DNA from 3 places in the Streptomyces sp. NPDC059785 genome. Region 2 is predicted to be linked to each of the others. Evidence: riboswitches for the same ligand, from Rfam matches in the RefSeq annotation. Region 2 holds a riboswitch; each other region holds the start of a gene.
What was found. Region 2 has a riboswitch for cyclic di-AMP ahead of ACFV6E_RS00630 (C40 family peptidase). Riboswitches for the same ligand answer to the same signal wherever they lie in the genome.
Positions count from the first base shown of each region.

Region 1: another riboswitch for cyclic di-AMP. It lies ahead of ACFV6E_RS32295 (M23 family metallopeptidase); the one in region 2 lies ahead of ACFV6E_RS00630 (C40 family peptidase).
Region 3: another riboswitch for cyclic di-AMP. It lies ahead of ACFV6E_RS34990 (NlpC/P60 family protein); the one in region 2 lies ahead of ACFV6E_RS00630 (C40 family peptidase).

Region 1 covers NZ_JBHWHV010000054.1:2,271-7,001, reverse strand. Annotated here, with positions in the region: gene ACFV6E_RS32305 (M16 family metallopeptidase) at 1-1,077, shown strand, start outside; gene ACFV6E_RS32300 (M16 family metallopeptidase) at 1,074-2,462, shown strand; cyclic di-AMP (ydaO/yuaA leader) riboswitch at 2,700-2,860, shown strand; gene ACFV6E_RS32295 (M23 family metallopeptidase) at 2,873-3,637, shown strand; gene ACFV6E_RS32290 (GntR family transcriptional regulator) at 3,864-4,568, shown strand.
Region 2 covers NZ_JBHWHV010000001.1:123,936-128,666, reverse strand. Annotated here, with positions in the region: gene ACFV6E_RS00645 (twin-arginine translocation signal domain-containing protein) at 1-310, shown strand, start outside; gene ACFV6E_RS00640 (ATP-dependent Clp protease proteolytic subunit) at 463-1,098, shown strand; gene ACFV6E_RS00635 (hypothetical protein) at 1,106-1,414, shown strand; cyclic di-AMP (ydaO/yuaA leader) riboswitch at 1,751-1,945, shown strand; gene ACFV6E_RS00630 (C40 family peptidase) at 1,949-2,422, shown strand; gene ACFV6E_RS00625 (DUF6328 family protein) at 2,516-3,049, shown strand; gene ACFV6E_RS00620 (LysE family translocator) at 2,988-3,602, opposite strand; gene ACFV6E_RS00615 (LysR family transcriptional regulator) at 3,747-4,664, shown strand.
Region 3 covers NZ_JBHWHV010000064.1:17,282-22,012, reverse strand. Annotated here, with positions in the region: gene ACFV6E_RS35000 (NlpC/P60 family protein) at 1-442, opposite strand, end outside; gene ACFV6E_RS34995 (hypothetical protein) at 878-1,231, shown strand; gene ACFV6E_RS34990 (NlpC/P60 family protein) at 1,321-2,487, opposite strand; cyclic di-AMP (ydaO/yuaA leader) riboswitch at 2,495-2,681, opposite strand; gene pcrA (DNA helicase PcrA) at 3,005-4,731, shown strand, end outside.

The DNA.
Region 1 (4,731 bases), on a different contig from region 2:
TTCGAGCGCACCAACTACTTCGAGACCATGCCCGCCCACCAGCTCGAGCTCGCCCTCTGGCTGGAGGCCGACCGCATGGGCTCGCTGCTCGCCGCGCTCGACGACGAGTCGATGGAGAACCAGCGCGACGTCGTCAAGAACGAGCGCCGCCAGCGCTACGACAACGTGCCCTACGGGACCGCCTTCGAGAAGCTGACGGCGCTCGCGTACCCGGAGGGCCACCCGTACCACCACACCCCGATCGGGTCGATGGCGGACCTGGACGCGGCCACCCTGGAGGACGCCCGCGCGTTCTTCCGCACGTACTACGCGCCCAACAACGCCGTCCTGTCGGTGGTCGGTGACATCGACCCGCGGCAGACGCTCGCCTGGATCGAGAAGTACTTCGGCTCCATCCCGGGGCACGACGGCAAGCCCGCCCCGCGTGACGGCTCCCTGCCGGACGTCATCGGCCAGGAGCTGCGCGAGGTCGTCGAGGAGGAGGTCCCGGCCCGCGCGCTGATGGCCGCCTACCGGCTCCCGGAGGACGGCACGCGCGCGTCGGACGCCGCCGACCTGGCGCTCACCGTCCTCGGCGGCGGCGAGTCCTCCCGGCTGTACAACCGGCTGGTCCGCCGCGACCGCACCGCCGTCGCGGCCGGGTTCGGGCTGCTGCGGCTGGCCGGGGCGCCGTCCCTGGGCTGGCTGGACGTGAAGACCTCCGGCGACGTCGAGGTGCCGGTCATCGAGGCCGCCGTCGACGAGGAGCTCGCCCGGTTCGCCGCGGAGGGCCCGACGGCGGAGGAGATGGAGCGCGCCCAGGCCCAGTTGGAGCGCGAGTGGCTGGACCGCCTCGGCACGGTCGCGGGGCGCGCCGACGAACTGTGCCGGTACGCCGTCCTGTTCGGTGACCCGCAGCTCGCGCTGACGGCCGTACAGCGCGTCCTCGAAGTGACGCCCGAAGAGGTGCGCGCGGTCGCCGAGGCCCGGCTGCGCCCCGACAACCGCGCGGTGCTCGTCTACGAGCCGGTCGCCGCGGAAGAGGCCGAGGCGGCAGCTGCCGAGGCCACCGACGAGGACGAGGAGTCGGCCAAGTGACCGAGCTCGCGAGCATGGACTTCCACCCAGAGCCCCAGGCCGGCGAGGCCAGGCCGTGGGCGTTCCCGGCCCCGGGCCGTGGTGCCCTGGACAACGGCCTGACGGTGCTGCGCTGCCACCGCCCGGGCCAGCAGGTCGTGGCCGTCGAGGTGCTTCTCGACGCGCCCCTGGACGCCGAGCCCGTCGGTCTCGACGGCGTGGCCACGATCATGGCGCGGGCCTTCTCCGAGGGCACCGACAAGCACTCCGCCGAGGAGTTCGCGGCCGAGCTGGAGCGCTGCGGCGCCACGCTCGACTCGCACGCCGACCACCCGGGTGTGCGGCTCTCCCTCGAAGTGCCGGTCTCCCGGCTGCCCAAGGCCCTCGGTCTGCTCGCCGACGCCCTCAGGGCCCCGGCGTTCGAGGACGGCGAGGTCGAGAGGCTGGTGACCAACCGCCTCGACGAAATCCCGCACGAGACCGCCAACCCGGCCCGCCGCGCCGCCAAGGAGCTCTCCCGGGAGCTGTTCCCGGCCGGCTCGCGCATGTCGCGCCCCCGCCAGGGCACCGAGGAGACCGTCAAGAACATCGACTCGGCGGCCGTGCGCGCCTTCTACGAGAAGCACGTACGCCCGGCCACGGCCACCGCCGTGGTCGTCGGCGACCTCACCGGGGTCGACCTGGACGCGCTCCTCGCCGACACCCTGGGGAGCTGGACCGGCTCGTCCGCCCAGCCGCGCCCGGTGCCGCCGGTGACCGCCGACGACCGGGGCCGCGTGATCATCGTCGACCGTCCGGGCGCCGTGCAGACGCAGCTCCTCATCGGCCGCGTCGGGGCCGACCGGCACGACCGGGTGTGGCCCGCGCAGGTGCTCGGCACCTACTGCCTCGGCGGCACCCTCACCTCGCGGCTCGACCGCGTCCTGCGCGAGGAGAAGGGATACACCTACGGGGTGCGGGCGTTCGGCCAGGTGCTGCGCTCGGCCCCGGACGGCTCGGGCGCCGCGATGCTCGCCATCAGCGGCTCCGTGGACACGCCCAACACCGGTCCCGCCCTCGACGACCTGTGGAAGGTGCTGCGCACCCTGGCGGCCGAGGGCCTGACCGACGCGGAGCGGGACGTCGCCGTGCAGAACCTGGTGGGTGTCGCGCCCCTGAAGTTCGAGACGGCGGCGGCCGTGGCGAGCACGCTCGCGGACCAGGTCGAGCAGCACCTGCCGGACGACTACCAGTCGGCGCTGTACCGGGAGCTGGCCGCGGCGGGCACCGTGGAGGCCACCGCGGCCGTCGTGAACGCCTTCCCGGTCGACCGCCTGGTGACCGTCCTGGTGGGCGACGCCGTGCAGATCGCGGAGCCCGTCAGGGCGCTCGGCATCGGCGAAGTGAGCGTCGTGACGGCAGAGTAGGAGCCGCCGGGAAGACGCCGTCCCCCGGGGGCCCTGGTGACCGATCGGTCACCAGGGCCCCGTTCTGCCCGGAATGGGGCCCGGGCCGGGCCCTCGCTTTGTCCGTATTGGCAGGGGAGTTGCCTTTCCGCCCTGTGGCGTGCGCTACAAAAACGCTGATCCGTTTGTTGATCGAAAGGCGCCTCGCTTAGCGTCAGTCCGGCTGTTCGTCGGGCAGTGCGCCGCACCCGCGGCACCGGACAGTCATCGCCGAGTCCCCGTACGGCGCGAGCCAGGGGAGCCGGGGACCCGCATCACGTCCCTGGGGTGAATCGGGCACCCTCCCCACAGGGGGCCCGTAGGAGACCTTCCTGCTCCGAACCCGTCAGCTAACCCGGTAGGCGAGAGGGAAGGAAAGGACCAGCCCCTACATGGCGCTCACCCGTGTCACCGGGAAGCATCGTCGTCCGAGCCGGATCAACCGCACGACCAAGAGTGCGGCGGGCGTCGCGGCGCTCACCACCACCGGTGTCATCGGAACCCTGGCCGCCCCCGCGTTCGCCGCGAGCGAGTCGGTCCAGCAGACCGGGCTGACGAAGGCCGTCACCATCGGCGACTCGGTCGCCGAGGAGGTCGGCGCGCAGGCCACCGCCCAGCAGTACGCCGCCGAGCAGGCCGCCGCCGTGGAGAAGGCCGAGCAGACCGCGAGGAAGCGGGCCGAGGCGGAGGCGGAGCGCAAGCTCGAGGCCGAGGCCAGGGCCGCCCGCGCCGCCGAGCGCAAGCGCCTGAACACCTTCGTGCTGCCGATCACCGGATCGTACGTCTCCACCGCCTACCAGAGCAGCAGCAGCCTCTGGTCCTCCGGCACCCACACCGGCGTCGACTTCCACGCCGCCTCCGGCACCGCCGTGCACGCCGTCGGCGCGGGCACCGTCGTCACGACCGGCTGGGGCGGCGCGTACGGGAACCAGGTCGTCCTGAAGATGCACGACGGCACGTACACGATGTACGGGCACCTGTCGTCCATCGGCGTCTCCGTCGGGCAGACCGTCACCGCCGGCCAGCAGATAGCCCTCTCCGGGGCCACCGGCAACGTCACCGGACCCCACCTCCACTTCGAGGCCCGGACGACCGCCGAGTACGGCTCCGACGTGGACCCCGTCGCCTACCTCCGCTCGCACGGCGTGTCCCTCTGACGCACGGCCGCACGCGCGGGTGCCCCGCACCCGCCCACGCGCGCGTGGACGACATCGCAGGACCCCGGCCCCCTGGGCCGGGGTCCTCGTCGTTTCCGGCCGCCGAATGTCCAAAAAATATCCATGGATTCAAGCCCGCCATCGGAAATACCGCGACGTTGCAATAGAGTCGCCGAACAAGCGTCAATCGACCGCGTTTCGCGGGGATTAAGGCGGAGGTCCGCTCATGCGCATTCCGGCGCACTCGGTATGCACGGCGATCCGTGATGACATCGTCGCGGGTGTCTACGAGCGCGGCAGCCGCCTGACCGAGGAACTGCTGGCGCGCCGCTACGGCGTCTCCCGGGTGCCCGTGCGCGAGGCGCTGCGCACCCTGGAGGCCGAGGGCTTCGTCGTGACCCGCAGGCACGCCGGCGCGTGCGTGGCCGAACCCACCGAGCAGGAGGGCACCGACCTGCTGGAGATGCGCATCCTGCTGGAGCCGCTGGCCGCCGCCCGGGCCGCCCAGCGCCGCACCGAGGCGCACCTCAAGGTGTTGCGCGGCCTGGTCAGGCTGGGGCAGGAGCGGGCCAGGCGGGGCCACAGCGAGGATCTGCGCTCCCTGGGCAACTGGTTCCACGAGACGCTCGCCCAGGCGTCCGGGAGCCCCGCCCTGACCGCGACGCTCGCCCAGCTGCGGCGCAAGATCGCCTGGATGTACGCGGTGGAGACGCCCGCCGACCCGGCGGAGTCCTGGACGGAGCACGGCGGCATCGTGGACGCCGTGGCGCGCGGGGACAGCGAGCGGGCGCGGGCGGCGACCGCGCTGCACACGGAGCGCGCGAGCGCCGCGCACCGGCTCCGCTTCACCGGCAGGGGCGACGCCGCGGACCGCCAGGACCGTGTGAGGACTTCGCAACCTGGCGTAAACATGACGGGTCTGCGGCATTAACAAAAGCGCCGTATACAAAGGGGAAGTAATTCGCGGGGGATAATTTCTGCTGCCCTTTCCCGCTCTGCGTTCGTCCGCTTTTCGCCGGGAAGTGCGTCCGGTGCGCGGAAAAGCGAAGGGCCCGCCCGGTAATTCGGGCGGGCCCTTCGCCGTGCGTGCGGCC
Region 2 (4,731 bases):
GGCCGCGGAGGCCGACGGCGCCGGGACCGCCGCGAGCGCGCGGAGCACGGGCGGTACGGAGAGCACGGGCGGTACGGAGAGCACGGCGGCGGTCGAGTTCCCGTCCGACACCGAGTTCAGCGGCTTCACCAGCCTCGCCGCGGAGGACGCGACGCTCGAATTCACCTTCACGATGCGGACCGAGTCGGCCCCCTCGGCGTACGCCATCACCCCGCGCGAGGTCGCCGACGCCCTGTCCGCGCTGGCCGTCTCCCGCGGCTGGCCGCCGATCACGTTCAGCGGCAGACCCGCCCCGGTCGACATCAACTGACCCACGAGCACGTCCGCCTCGCACGGCGCCCCGGACCAACTCCCGGTCCGGGGCGCCGTTTTCGCTGTCAGCGTGAGCCGGCGCGCAGCCCACCGCCAAGAACGTACGTCCTGTACATTTTTGACGGACACCACTGCGAGGAGGCGTGAGCCATGCACCGACCGTCCGCCCGCTACGTCCTGCCCGAGTTCACCGAACGCACCAGCGCCGGGATCCGGACGCTGGATCCGTACTCGAAGCTGCTGGAGGAGCGGGTCGTCTTCCTGGGAACGCCGATCGACGACCGGTCCGCGAACGACGTGATGGCACAGTTCATCCACCTCGAACACGCGGCGCCCGACCGGGACATCTCGCTCTGCATCAACTCCCCCGGCGGCTCGTTCAGCGCGATGACGGCGATCTACGACACGATGCGGTACGTCACCTGCGACGTGGAGACCACCTGCCTGGGCCAGGCGGCCTCGGCGGCGGCCGTGCTCCTCGCCGCCGGCGCACCGGGCAAGCGGTCCGTGCTGCCGGGCGCGCGCGTGCTGGTCCACCAGCCGTCGATCACCGAGCCGGTCCAGGGACAGGCGAGCGACCTGGCCGTCCAGGCGGCCGAGTTGACCCGCACCCGGCGGACACTGGAGGAGATGCTCGTACGGCACACGGGACAGACCCCCGAGCGGATCGCCGCGGACATCGAACGGGACCTGTTCCTGGACGCGCCGGCCGCGGTGGCGTACGGCCTGGCCGACCGGATCGTGCCGAGCCGCAAGGTGCCGCCCGCCACACCCGGCGCGAGGTGAGCCGCGCATGCTGCCGCCCGAACTGCCGCCGCTGCCCGCGCTCACCCGCGCCGAGGGCGAACTCGTCGACTGCTACCTCGACCTGGTCGACCTGCTCGGCCGCATCAACCCGGCACGCCCCGGGGACACCTACCGCGGACTGCGGGCCGCCCAGGCGCTGGTCGGCAAGGCGGCGGCGCTGCGGGACGCGCTCACTCTGATGCATCAACGGGGCGAGAGCGAAGTCCACGCGCCGACCCTGGCGCGGGCGCTGCGGGTCCTCGACGGCGAGCGGCGGACCGCTCGCGTCACCGTCCCGCCCGCCGGGGACATCTGACGCATACACACCCGCACCGGTCCCGGCCACCGTCGGCGTGCCGTCCGGTCCGGGGTTCAAACGGACCGAACGGATGACCTCTCTTCGGAGTAGACGCACCACCCTTTCCGGCACCGGTCGAGTTGCGCAACACGCGTACAGCGGGGGCGGAATGAGGCCCTGCACCGCAGGTACGACGGTGGTACGGGGCCTCAACCCGCGTTCCGAACACGGGGTGTCCACCCGAACGGGCGAGTGGTGAGTAACCCCACAAATCCTCGGTTCCGTTCGGTTTTCCCGTGCGACATGAGTGAAGATCCTCTGCGACGACAAGCCCCCGCCACAGCGGCGGGGCGGTCCGGGCGGACGCCGAGTCCTGCCGCTGCCCGGACGACCGGTCGACGGAGTGGATCGGCAGGAGTGGAGGACCCAGCACGACGGGCCGCCGGAGAGATCCGGGCGGTCCTTGGGGTGAAGCCGCGCACGCGGCCGGGCAACTTCGCCAGCCCGAATCCGACAGGTCATCCTTCACAGGCGGCTGACGAAGGGTTGCGCATGTCTGCGCTCAACTGTGTCCCGTCGCTGTGGAGCAAGGCCGGTACGGTCTCCGCTCTCACCGTCGCCGCCGTGGGCGGCGGCCTCGTGGTCCCCGGTGCCGCCGCCGACGCCTCGGCGGCCACCTCCGCGACGAAGGCACTGCACGTCGCGGCTTCGAAGAAGGGCTCCCCGTACAAGTGGGGCGCCACCGGGCCGCACCGCTTCGACTGCTCGGGACTCACGCTCTACTCGTACAAGAAGGCGGGCAAGAAGCTGCCCCGGACGGCCGCGCAGCAGTACAACAAGACCCGTCATGTCTCGGCCTCGAGCCGCAAGGCCGGAGACCTCGTGTTCTTCCACTCGGGCCGGAGCGTCTACCACGTCGGCATTTACGCCGGCAAGGGCAAGATCTGGCACTCCCCGAAGACCGGTGACGTGGTGAAGCTCCAGAAGATCTGGACCAAGAGCGTCTGGTACGGCAGGGTCCGCTGACCCGACCCCGGGGGCGGCCTCGACGGGCCGTCCCCGGGGTGTCACCCCTGATCCGCAGGCGTGACGCCCGCCGAACGGGTAACCCGTTCGGCCATGGCCGACCACGCAGCAGAACCGGCACGGCGCGAGACGCCCCTGGAGCGCGCCGACCGGAATTTCGCCGAACTCCTCCAGGAACTACGGGTGACCCAGACCGGGGTGCAGATCCTCTTCGCGTTCCTGCTGACCCTGGCGTTCACCCAGCGCTTCCCGTCCCTCGACACCGTGCAGCGCGCCACGTACGTGACCACGCTGCTGCTGGCGATGCTGGCCGCCGCCCTGTTCGTGGCACCCGCCGCCCTGCACAGGTCGCTGTTCCAGGAGAACGCCAAGGCCGCGATAGTCCGGGTCTCCTCGGTGCTGGCCACCGTCGGACTCGGCGTCCTGATGCTTGCGTTCACCGGGTCCGTACTGCTCGTCGTGGACGTGACGCTGGACCGCGGCGCGGGCATCGCCGCCGCGGCGGCCACGCTCGTCGCGTGCGTGGCGCTGTGGGTCGTGCTGCCGCGGCTGGTGCGGCACGCGCTCAGGACACGAGGGGTTCCGACAGCAGAACGAGACCGAGCAGCGCCAGTACCGCACCGGTGACCCCGGCCACTGCCCGCGCGGCGCGCGGCCGGCGCAGCCACCGGCCGAGCCGGTCGACCAGCAGCGCGACCGCCGGGAACCAGACCAGGGCCAGGCCGACCACGATCAGCGCGAGCAGCAGGGTCCTGGGCAGCGCCGGACTCCCGGCGGGCACGAACTGCGGGAGCAGGCTGAGGAAGGTGATCGGCGCCTTCGGGTTGAGGGCGTTGGTGACGAAGCCCTGACGCAGCGGCCGGGCGCCCGCCGATCCGTCGGCCGGTGCGCCCTGCGCGCGCCACAGCGACCACAGCGTCCGCACGCCCAGGTACAGGACGTACCCGCCGCCGAGCAGCTGGAGCGCGCGGAACAGGGCGGGCACCGCCACCAGGACCGCCGCGACCCCGGCCACGGCGAGCGCCGTGTGCACCAGCAGGCCGCCCGCGATGCCCAGCGCGCACGCCACTCCGGCCCGGCGGGAGACCAGGGCGTTGCGTACGACGACGGTGAAGTCGGCGCCCGGCATGGCGACCATGCCCGCGGCGACCCCGGTGAAGGCGACCAGTTGTGCGTCCATGCCGCCCAGCCTGCCCGCCCCGGCCCTTAAAGAGGTATGTCGAATAAACTGGGTCTGCCTTAAGCAGTGCTTCATACGGCTGCCTTGAGCAGTGCTTCATGCGGCGTCGCATGCGGGACTCGGCCGGTCACGGAAAGGGGCGGTATGTACGATCCGACGCGGCTGGCGGCGCTGGTGGCGGTCTCGGAGGCCGGTTCCATCACGCGCGCCGCCGAGCGGCTCGGCTACACGCCGCCCGCGCTCTCCCAGCAGGTGGCGAAGCTGGAACGGGAGGCGGGCACGGCCCTGCTGGTGCGGCATCCGCGCGGCGCCCGGCTGACCGCCGCGGGCGAACTGCTCGTCACCCGGGCCCGGCGGGTCCTGGACGAACTGGAGCTGGCCCGGCACGAACTGGCGCGCGTCGCGGGCCTGGCCGGTGGCTCACTGCGGCTCGGCACCTTCCAGACCGCGGGCATCCATCTGCTGCCGCCGGTGCTCAGCGCGTTCCGCCGGGCGCATCCCGACGTGGAGCTGGCGGTGGCGAACCACGAGCCCCCGGCGGGGATCGCGGCGGTGGCCGCGGGCGAGGTCGATCTGGCCCTGACCCACACGTACGCCCCGGCGGAACCCGTGCCGCTGCCCGCCTCGGTGGCCGCGGAGCCGCTGCTGGTCGAGGAGCTGGTGCTGGTGACCGCTCCGGGGCACGCGCTCGCCGACGGCTCCTCGCGGCTGCCGCTCGGCGCGCTGGCCGGGCAGCCGCTCATCAGCATGGCTCCCGACCATCCGCCCCGGCAGGGCGTGGAGGCCGCGCTCGCCCGGGCCGGTGCGGCGCCCTCGGTGCTGGTCGAGACGCCGGGCTATGCGCTGGTGTGCGCGCTGGTCAGCGCGGGCCTCGGGGTCGCGGTGGTGCCCGAGATGGTGGCCAGGACCTCGGCCACCCCGCTCGGCACGCGACTCCTGGACCCCGGTGAACTGCGCCGCACGATCTCGGTCGTACACCGAAACAACGGCCCGACCCCCACCGCCGACGCCTTCCGAGCCCTACTACGGGGCGCCTTCGGCCGGGCTGTACGACAGAGCTGACGGGGCCGCGCGGCGGGGTGACCGGGCCGGACGCTGCGAGGTTGGCGGGGCCGGGTGCGGCAGAGCC
Region 3 (4,731 bases), on a different contig from region 2:
GGCGGTCGCCCGCGCGCTCGGCGAACGCGGCGCCCTCCAGATACCGTTCGGGATCGTCCGACAGCGCCAGTTGCATCGCGGGGGCGGCCCCTCCGCTGCGGTACTGGGCCGCGGCGAGGGCGCCGAGCGCCTCCCGGGCCGCGTTGTACCGGTCCGCCCTGCGCGCCGCCTCGTCCCGCAGGTCGTTCAGCCGCCGCTCCGCCGCCCCGGCCTTCTCCTCGGCGCCGTTGTACTTCTCGGTGGCGACCTCCGCCTCCTCGTACAACTTGTCCACCTCTGCCTTGACCTCGGACAAGGAGAGCTGCGGATCGGCGTGCGCCGTGCCGTCGAGGCCCGTCGCGGTCGTCGCCGCGGTCGCCGCGCCGGCGAGGGCGACCGTGGCCGCGGTGCGGGCCGTGGGGCCGCGGAGCGAGCGCTGTCTGGGCTTGCGGTGCGCTGCCACGAGGGCCCACATCCTTCCGTACGGCCGCCCGCGCGGGGCGGTCTGCGGCGACCCGTCCGGTGGCGGCCCCGCACAGGGGAGCGAGCCGCCACCGGACCTTCTCGGCGGCGACCGGCGGCCGCCCCTGGCCCGGGCGGCGGTGGAGAGCCGGTCACCTGGGGGAGGACGCTAAGCCGGGGAACGAGGGCACGGAGACGCCATGTACGGAAATGACGGCAGTGGATCACCGGGTGACCGTGAGTGTCCGTCCCGCCGTACCGGAGCCGTCGATTCGAACCGGTTTGCTGACCGATGCGGCGGATCCCGGGGGACGGGGAGCGCCGGGCTGCTACGGCGGGCCGACCTCAGCCGCCGCGCAGAGAGAGCCCTGCGCCTCGGTCGTCACGCCAGGCCCGGTGACCGGAGCCGCCCGTGGGCAGGAATAGGCTCCGGACCATGGACGTACTCATCCATCTCTTCGTCGGCCTGCACATCATCGGGATCGCCGCGCTGCTCGGCGGCTTCCTCACCCAGATGAAAGCGATGGGCCAGGGCACGGCCCGGTTCGTCCCCGGGATGCTGCACGGCGCGCTCACCATGCTGGTCACGGGCATCGTGCTGGTCGGCCTCAATCAGGCCGACGACAACACCGTCAACAACATCAAGATCGGCGTGAAGCTCGCCCTGCTGATCGTGATCCTCGGGCTCGTCTATGTGAAGCGCGACGAGGAGAAGGTGGACAAGGGTGCCTTCGCCGCGGTCGGCCTGCTGACCATGGCGAACATCTTCATCGCCGTCCTCTGGACCTGAGCGGGCCTGAACGGGCCTTCCCGTAGAAGGGGGTCCACTAAAAGGGGGTCTACGCGTGCGTAGACCCCCTTCAACGTTTCCGGTCCGGCTCAGGCCGGCCGCACCACGCTGTGGATGATCGACTCACCCGCGTAGTAGATCGACTCCTCACGGACGTATGCGCCCGGCTTCGGGGCGTGGATCATCATGCCGTTGCCGATGTACACGCCCACGTGACTGATGTCGTCGTAGAAGAAGATCAGGTCACCGGGCTGCGCGGCGGAGAGCGAGACCGTGGTTCCCGCGTTCACCTGGTCGTACGTGGTACGCGGCAGGCTGACACCGGCGGCCTTCCAGGCGGCCTGCGTCAGCCCTGAGCAGTCGTAGGAGTCGGGCCCGGTCGCGCCCCAGACGTACGGCTTGCCGATCTGGGCGCGCGCGAAGGCGATGGCCTTGGCCGCCTTCGTACTGGACGAGGAACCCGCAGACGAGCCGGTCGAGGAACCTGTGGAGGTGCTGCCCGACGAGCTCGAGCCCTGGCTCTGTTCGGCCTCCTGGCGCTTCTTCTCCTCCGCGGCCTGCTGCCGGGCCAGCTCCTCGGCCTTGCGCTGGGCCTCCTGCTGCTTCTTCTCCTCGATCGCCTTCAGCCGTGCCTTCTCCTCGGCGGTCAGCTTGGACAGCAGCTCGCGGGCGTCGGCGAGCTTCTGCTGTACCTCCGCCTTGGACGTCTTCAGCGTCTTCTGCGACGAGGTGAGCGTCTCCAGGCTCTCCGACGCCTCCTGCCGCTTCTTCGTGGTCGCGGCCTGCTCGGTGACGTAGTCGTCGACGGCCTGCTTCTGGCGGCTGGTGAGCCGGCTCATCAGCTGGGTCTGGTCGAAGTAGTCCTGCGGGTTGTCGGCCAGCAGGAGGGTCGCCGTGTCGGGCGCGGCGGCGCCGGTGCGGTACTGGGCCGCGGCGAAGGAACCGAGCTCCTCGCGCGCGTCGTTGAGTTTTTCGGTGCGCTTGGCCACATCGTCGAGGAGGGTGTCGACGCGCTTGCGCTGTTTGGCGGTCTGCTCGCGCGTGGCGTTGTACTTCTCGGTGGCGGTCTCGGCCTGGTGGTAGAGGTCGTCGACCTTCTTCTGCACCTCCTCCATGCTCGGCTTCGGCTCGGCCGGCGCGGCGTTCGCCGTCTGCGAGAGCAGGGCCACGGAGGTGAGGGCGGCGGTGGCGAGGGTGGGGGTCCTGAGACCCGCAAGGCGCGTAGCGGCGGGACGCCATTTGCGGTGCGACGCCAAGGGAGGCGACTCCTTCCGTGATCCGCCTACCGGGTTAGCTGTCGGGTTCGGGCGGGTGGTTCGGAAGGGTTGCCCTACGGTGCGCGCGTGTCCAGTGGCTGCCCACTGGTTGGCGGCACCGATTCACCCCAAGGTCGGTTGGGTCCCCGGCTCCGGCTGCCGCGGGGGCGCACCGGACTCGGCGGAGGCCGCACGGCCCGGCGACGTTCGCCGGTGGGGGTCGGGCGGCCTGCGCAGCACGCTAGCCAACTCGTGTGTCTTCTGTGAAGGTTGATGTTCGATATGCCCGATACATTTTCGTGACCTTTTTGCGGGACGGTCGGTGGTGGTGACGTACGTCTCACCGTGGCGTGATGGCGGTGACGGCTGTCCGGAACGGACCGCGGTCGGGCCCGTAGCGGAAGGTGACCGGCCGGTGGCGCGGAGCCGATGAGAGGTACGCGATTTCCGGCGCGGTCCCGGGTGGTTCTGCTGCGCGGCCCCGGGTGTCAGTGGGGGCGCCTAGACTCGGATGGCGATGAGCAGCCTCTTTGACGACAGCTTCCTGGCGGACCTCCAGCCCTCCGGGGCCCATGGGGAAGAGCCTCCGCCGCCGCCCGAGGACGGGGCTCCGGAGCCGATCCCGGACGACCTGTTCGCCGGGCGCTTCGACGCGCCGCCGCCCAGGGACGCGTACTACCGGGACGGTGCCGCCCGCCCGCACGTGGACCCGGCCGCGCTCCTGGACGGGCTGAACGAGAACCAGCGCGCGGCCGTGGTGCACGCAGGCTCCCCTCTGCTCATCGTCGCGGGTGCCGGTTCCGGCAAGACGCGCGTGCTCACGCACCGCATCGCGCACCTGCTGGGCGAGCGCCATGTGCACCCGGGCCAGATCCTCGCGATCACGTTCACGAACAAGGCCGCGGGCGAGATGAAGGAGCGCGTGGAGCAGCTCGTGGGCCCGCGGGCGAACGCGATGTGGGTGATGACCTTCCACAGCGCGTGTGTGCGCATCCTGCGCCGCGAGTCCAAGAAGCTCGGCTTCACCTCGTCGTTCTCGATCTACGACGCCGCCGACTCCAAGCGCCTGATGGCCCTGGTCTGCCGTGACCTGGACCTCGACCCGAAGCGCTTCCCGCCGAAGTCGTTCAGCGCCAAGATCTCGAACCTGAAGAACGAGCTGATCGACGAGGAGGACTTCGCGGGCCAGGCGGCCGACGGTTTCGAGAAGACCCTCGCCCAGGCGTACGCGCTCTACCAGTCGCGGCTGCGCGAGGCGAACGCGCTCGACTTCGACGACCTGATCATGACGACGGTCAACCTGCTGCGCGCCTTCCCGGACGTCGCCGAGCACTACCGCCGCCGCTTCCGCCACGTCCTGGTCGACGAGTACCAGGACACCAACCACGCGCAGTACGCGCTGGTCAGGGAGCTCGTCGGTCCCTCCGGCGAGGGCGAGGGCGATGGCGTCGGCGACGGTCTCGGCGAGGGCCCGGCCGAGCTGTGCGTCGTGGGTGACGCCGACCAGTCGATCTACGCCTTCCGCGGCGCCACCATCCGCAACATCCTCCAGTTCGAGGAGGACTACCCGGACGCGACGACGATCCTCCTGGAGCAGAACTACCGCTCCACCCAGACCATCCTGAGCGCCGCGAACGCGGTCATCGAGCGCAACGAGAGCCGCCGCCCCAAGAACCTGTGGACCAACGCGGGCACGGGCGAGCGCATCACGGGCTACGTCGCGGACACGGAGCACGACGAGGCGCAGTTCGTCGCCGACGAGATCGACCGGCTCACCGACGCGGGCGAGGCGAAGGCGGGCGACGTCGCCGTCTTCTACCGGACGAACGCCCAGTCCCGTGTCTTCGAAGAGGTCTTCATCCGCGTCGGCCTGCCGTACAAGGTCGTCGGCGGCGTCCGCTTCTACGAGCGCAAGGAGGTCCGCGACGTCCTCGCGTACCTGCGCGTGCTGTCGAACCCGGAGGACTCGGTCCCGCTGCGCCGCATCCTGAACGTGCCCAAGCGCGGCATCGGCGACCGCGCGGAAGCCATGATCGACGCGCTCTCCCAGCGCGAGAAGATCAGCTTCCCGCAGGCGCTGCGCCGCGTCGACGAGGCGTACGGGATGGCGGCCCGCTCGACCAACGCCGTGAAGCGGTTCAACACGCTGATGGAGGACCTGCGCACCGTCGTGGAGTCGGGCGCGGGCCCGGCGACCGTCCTGGAGGCCGTGCTCGAACGCACCGGCTACCTGGCCGAGTTGCA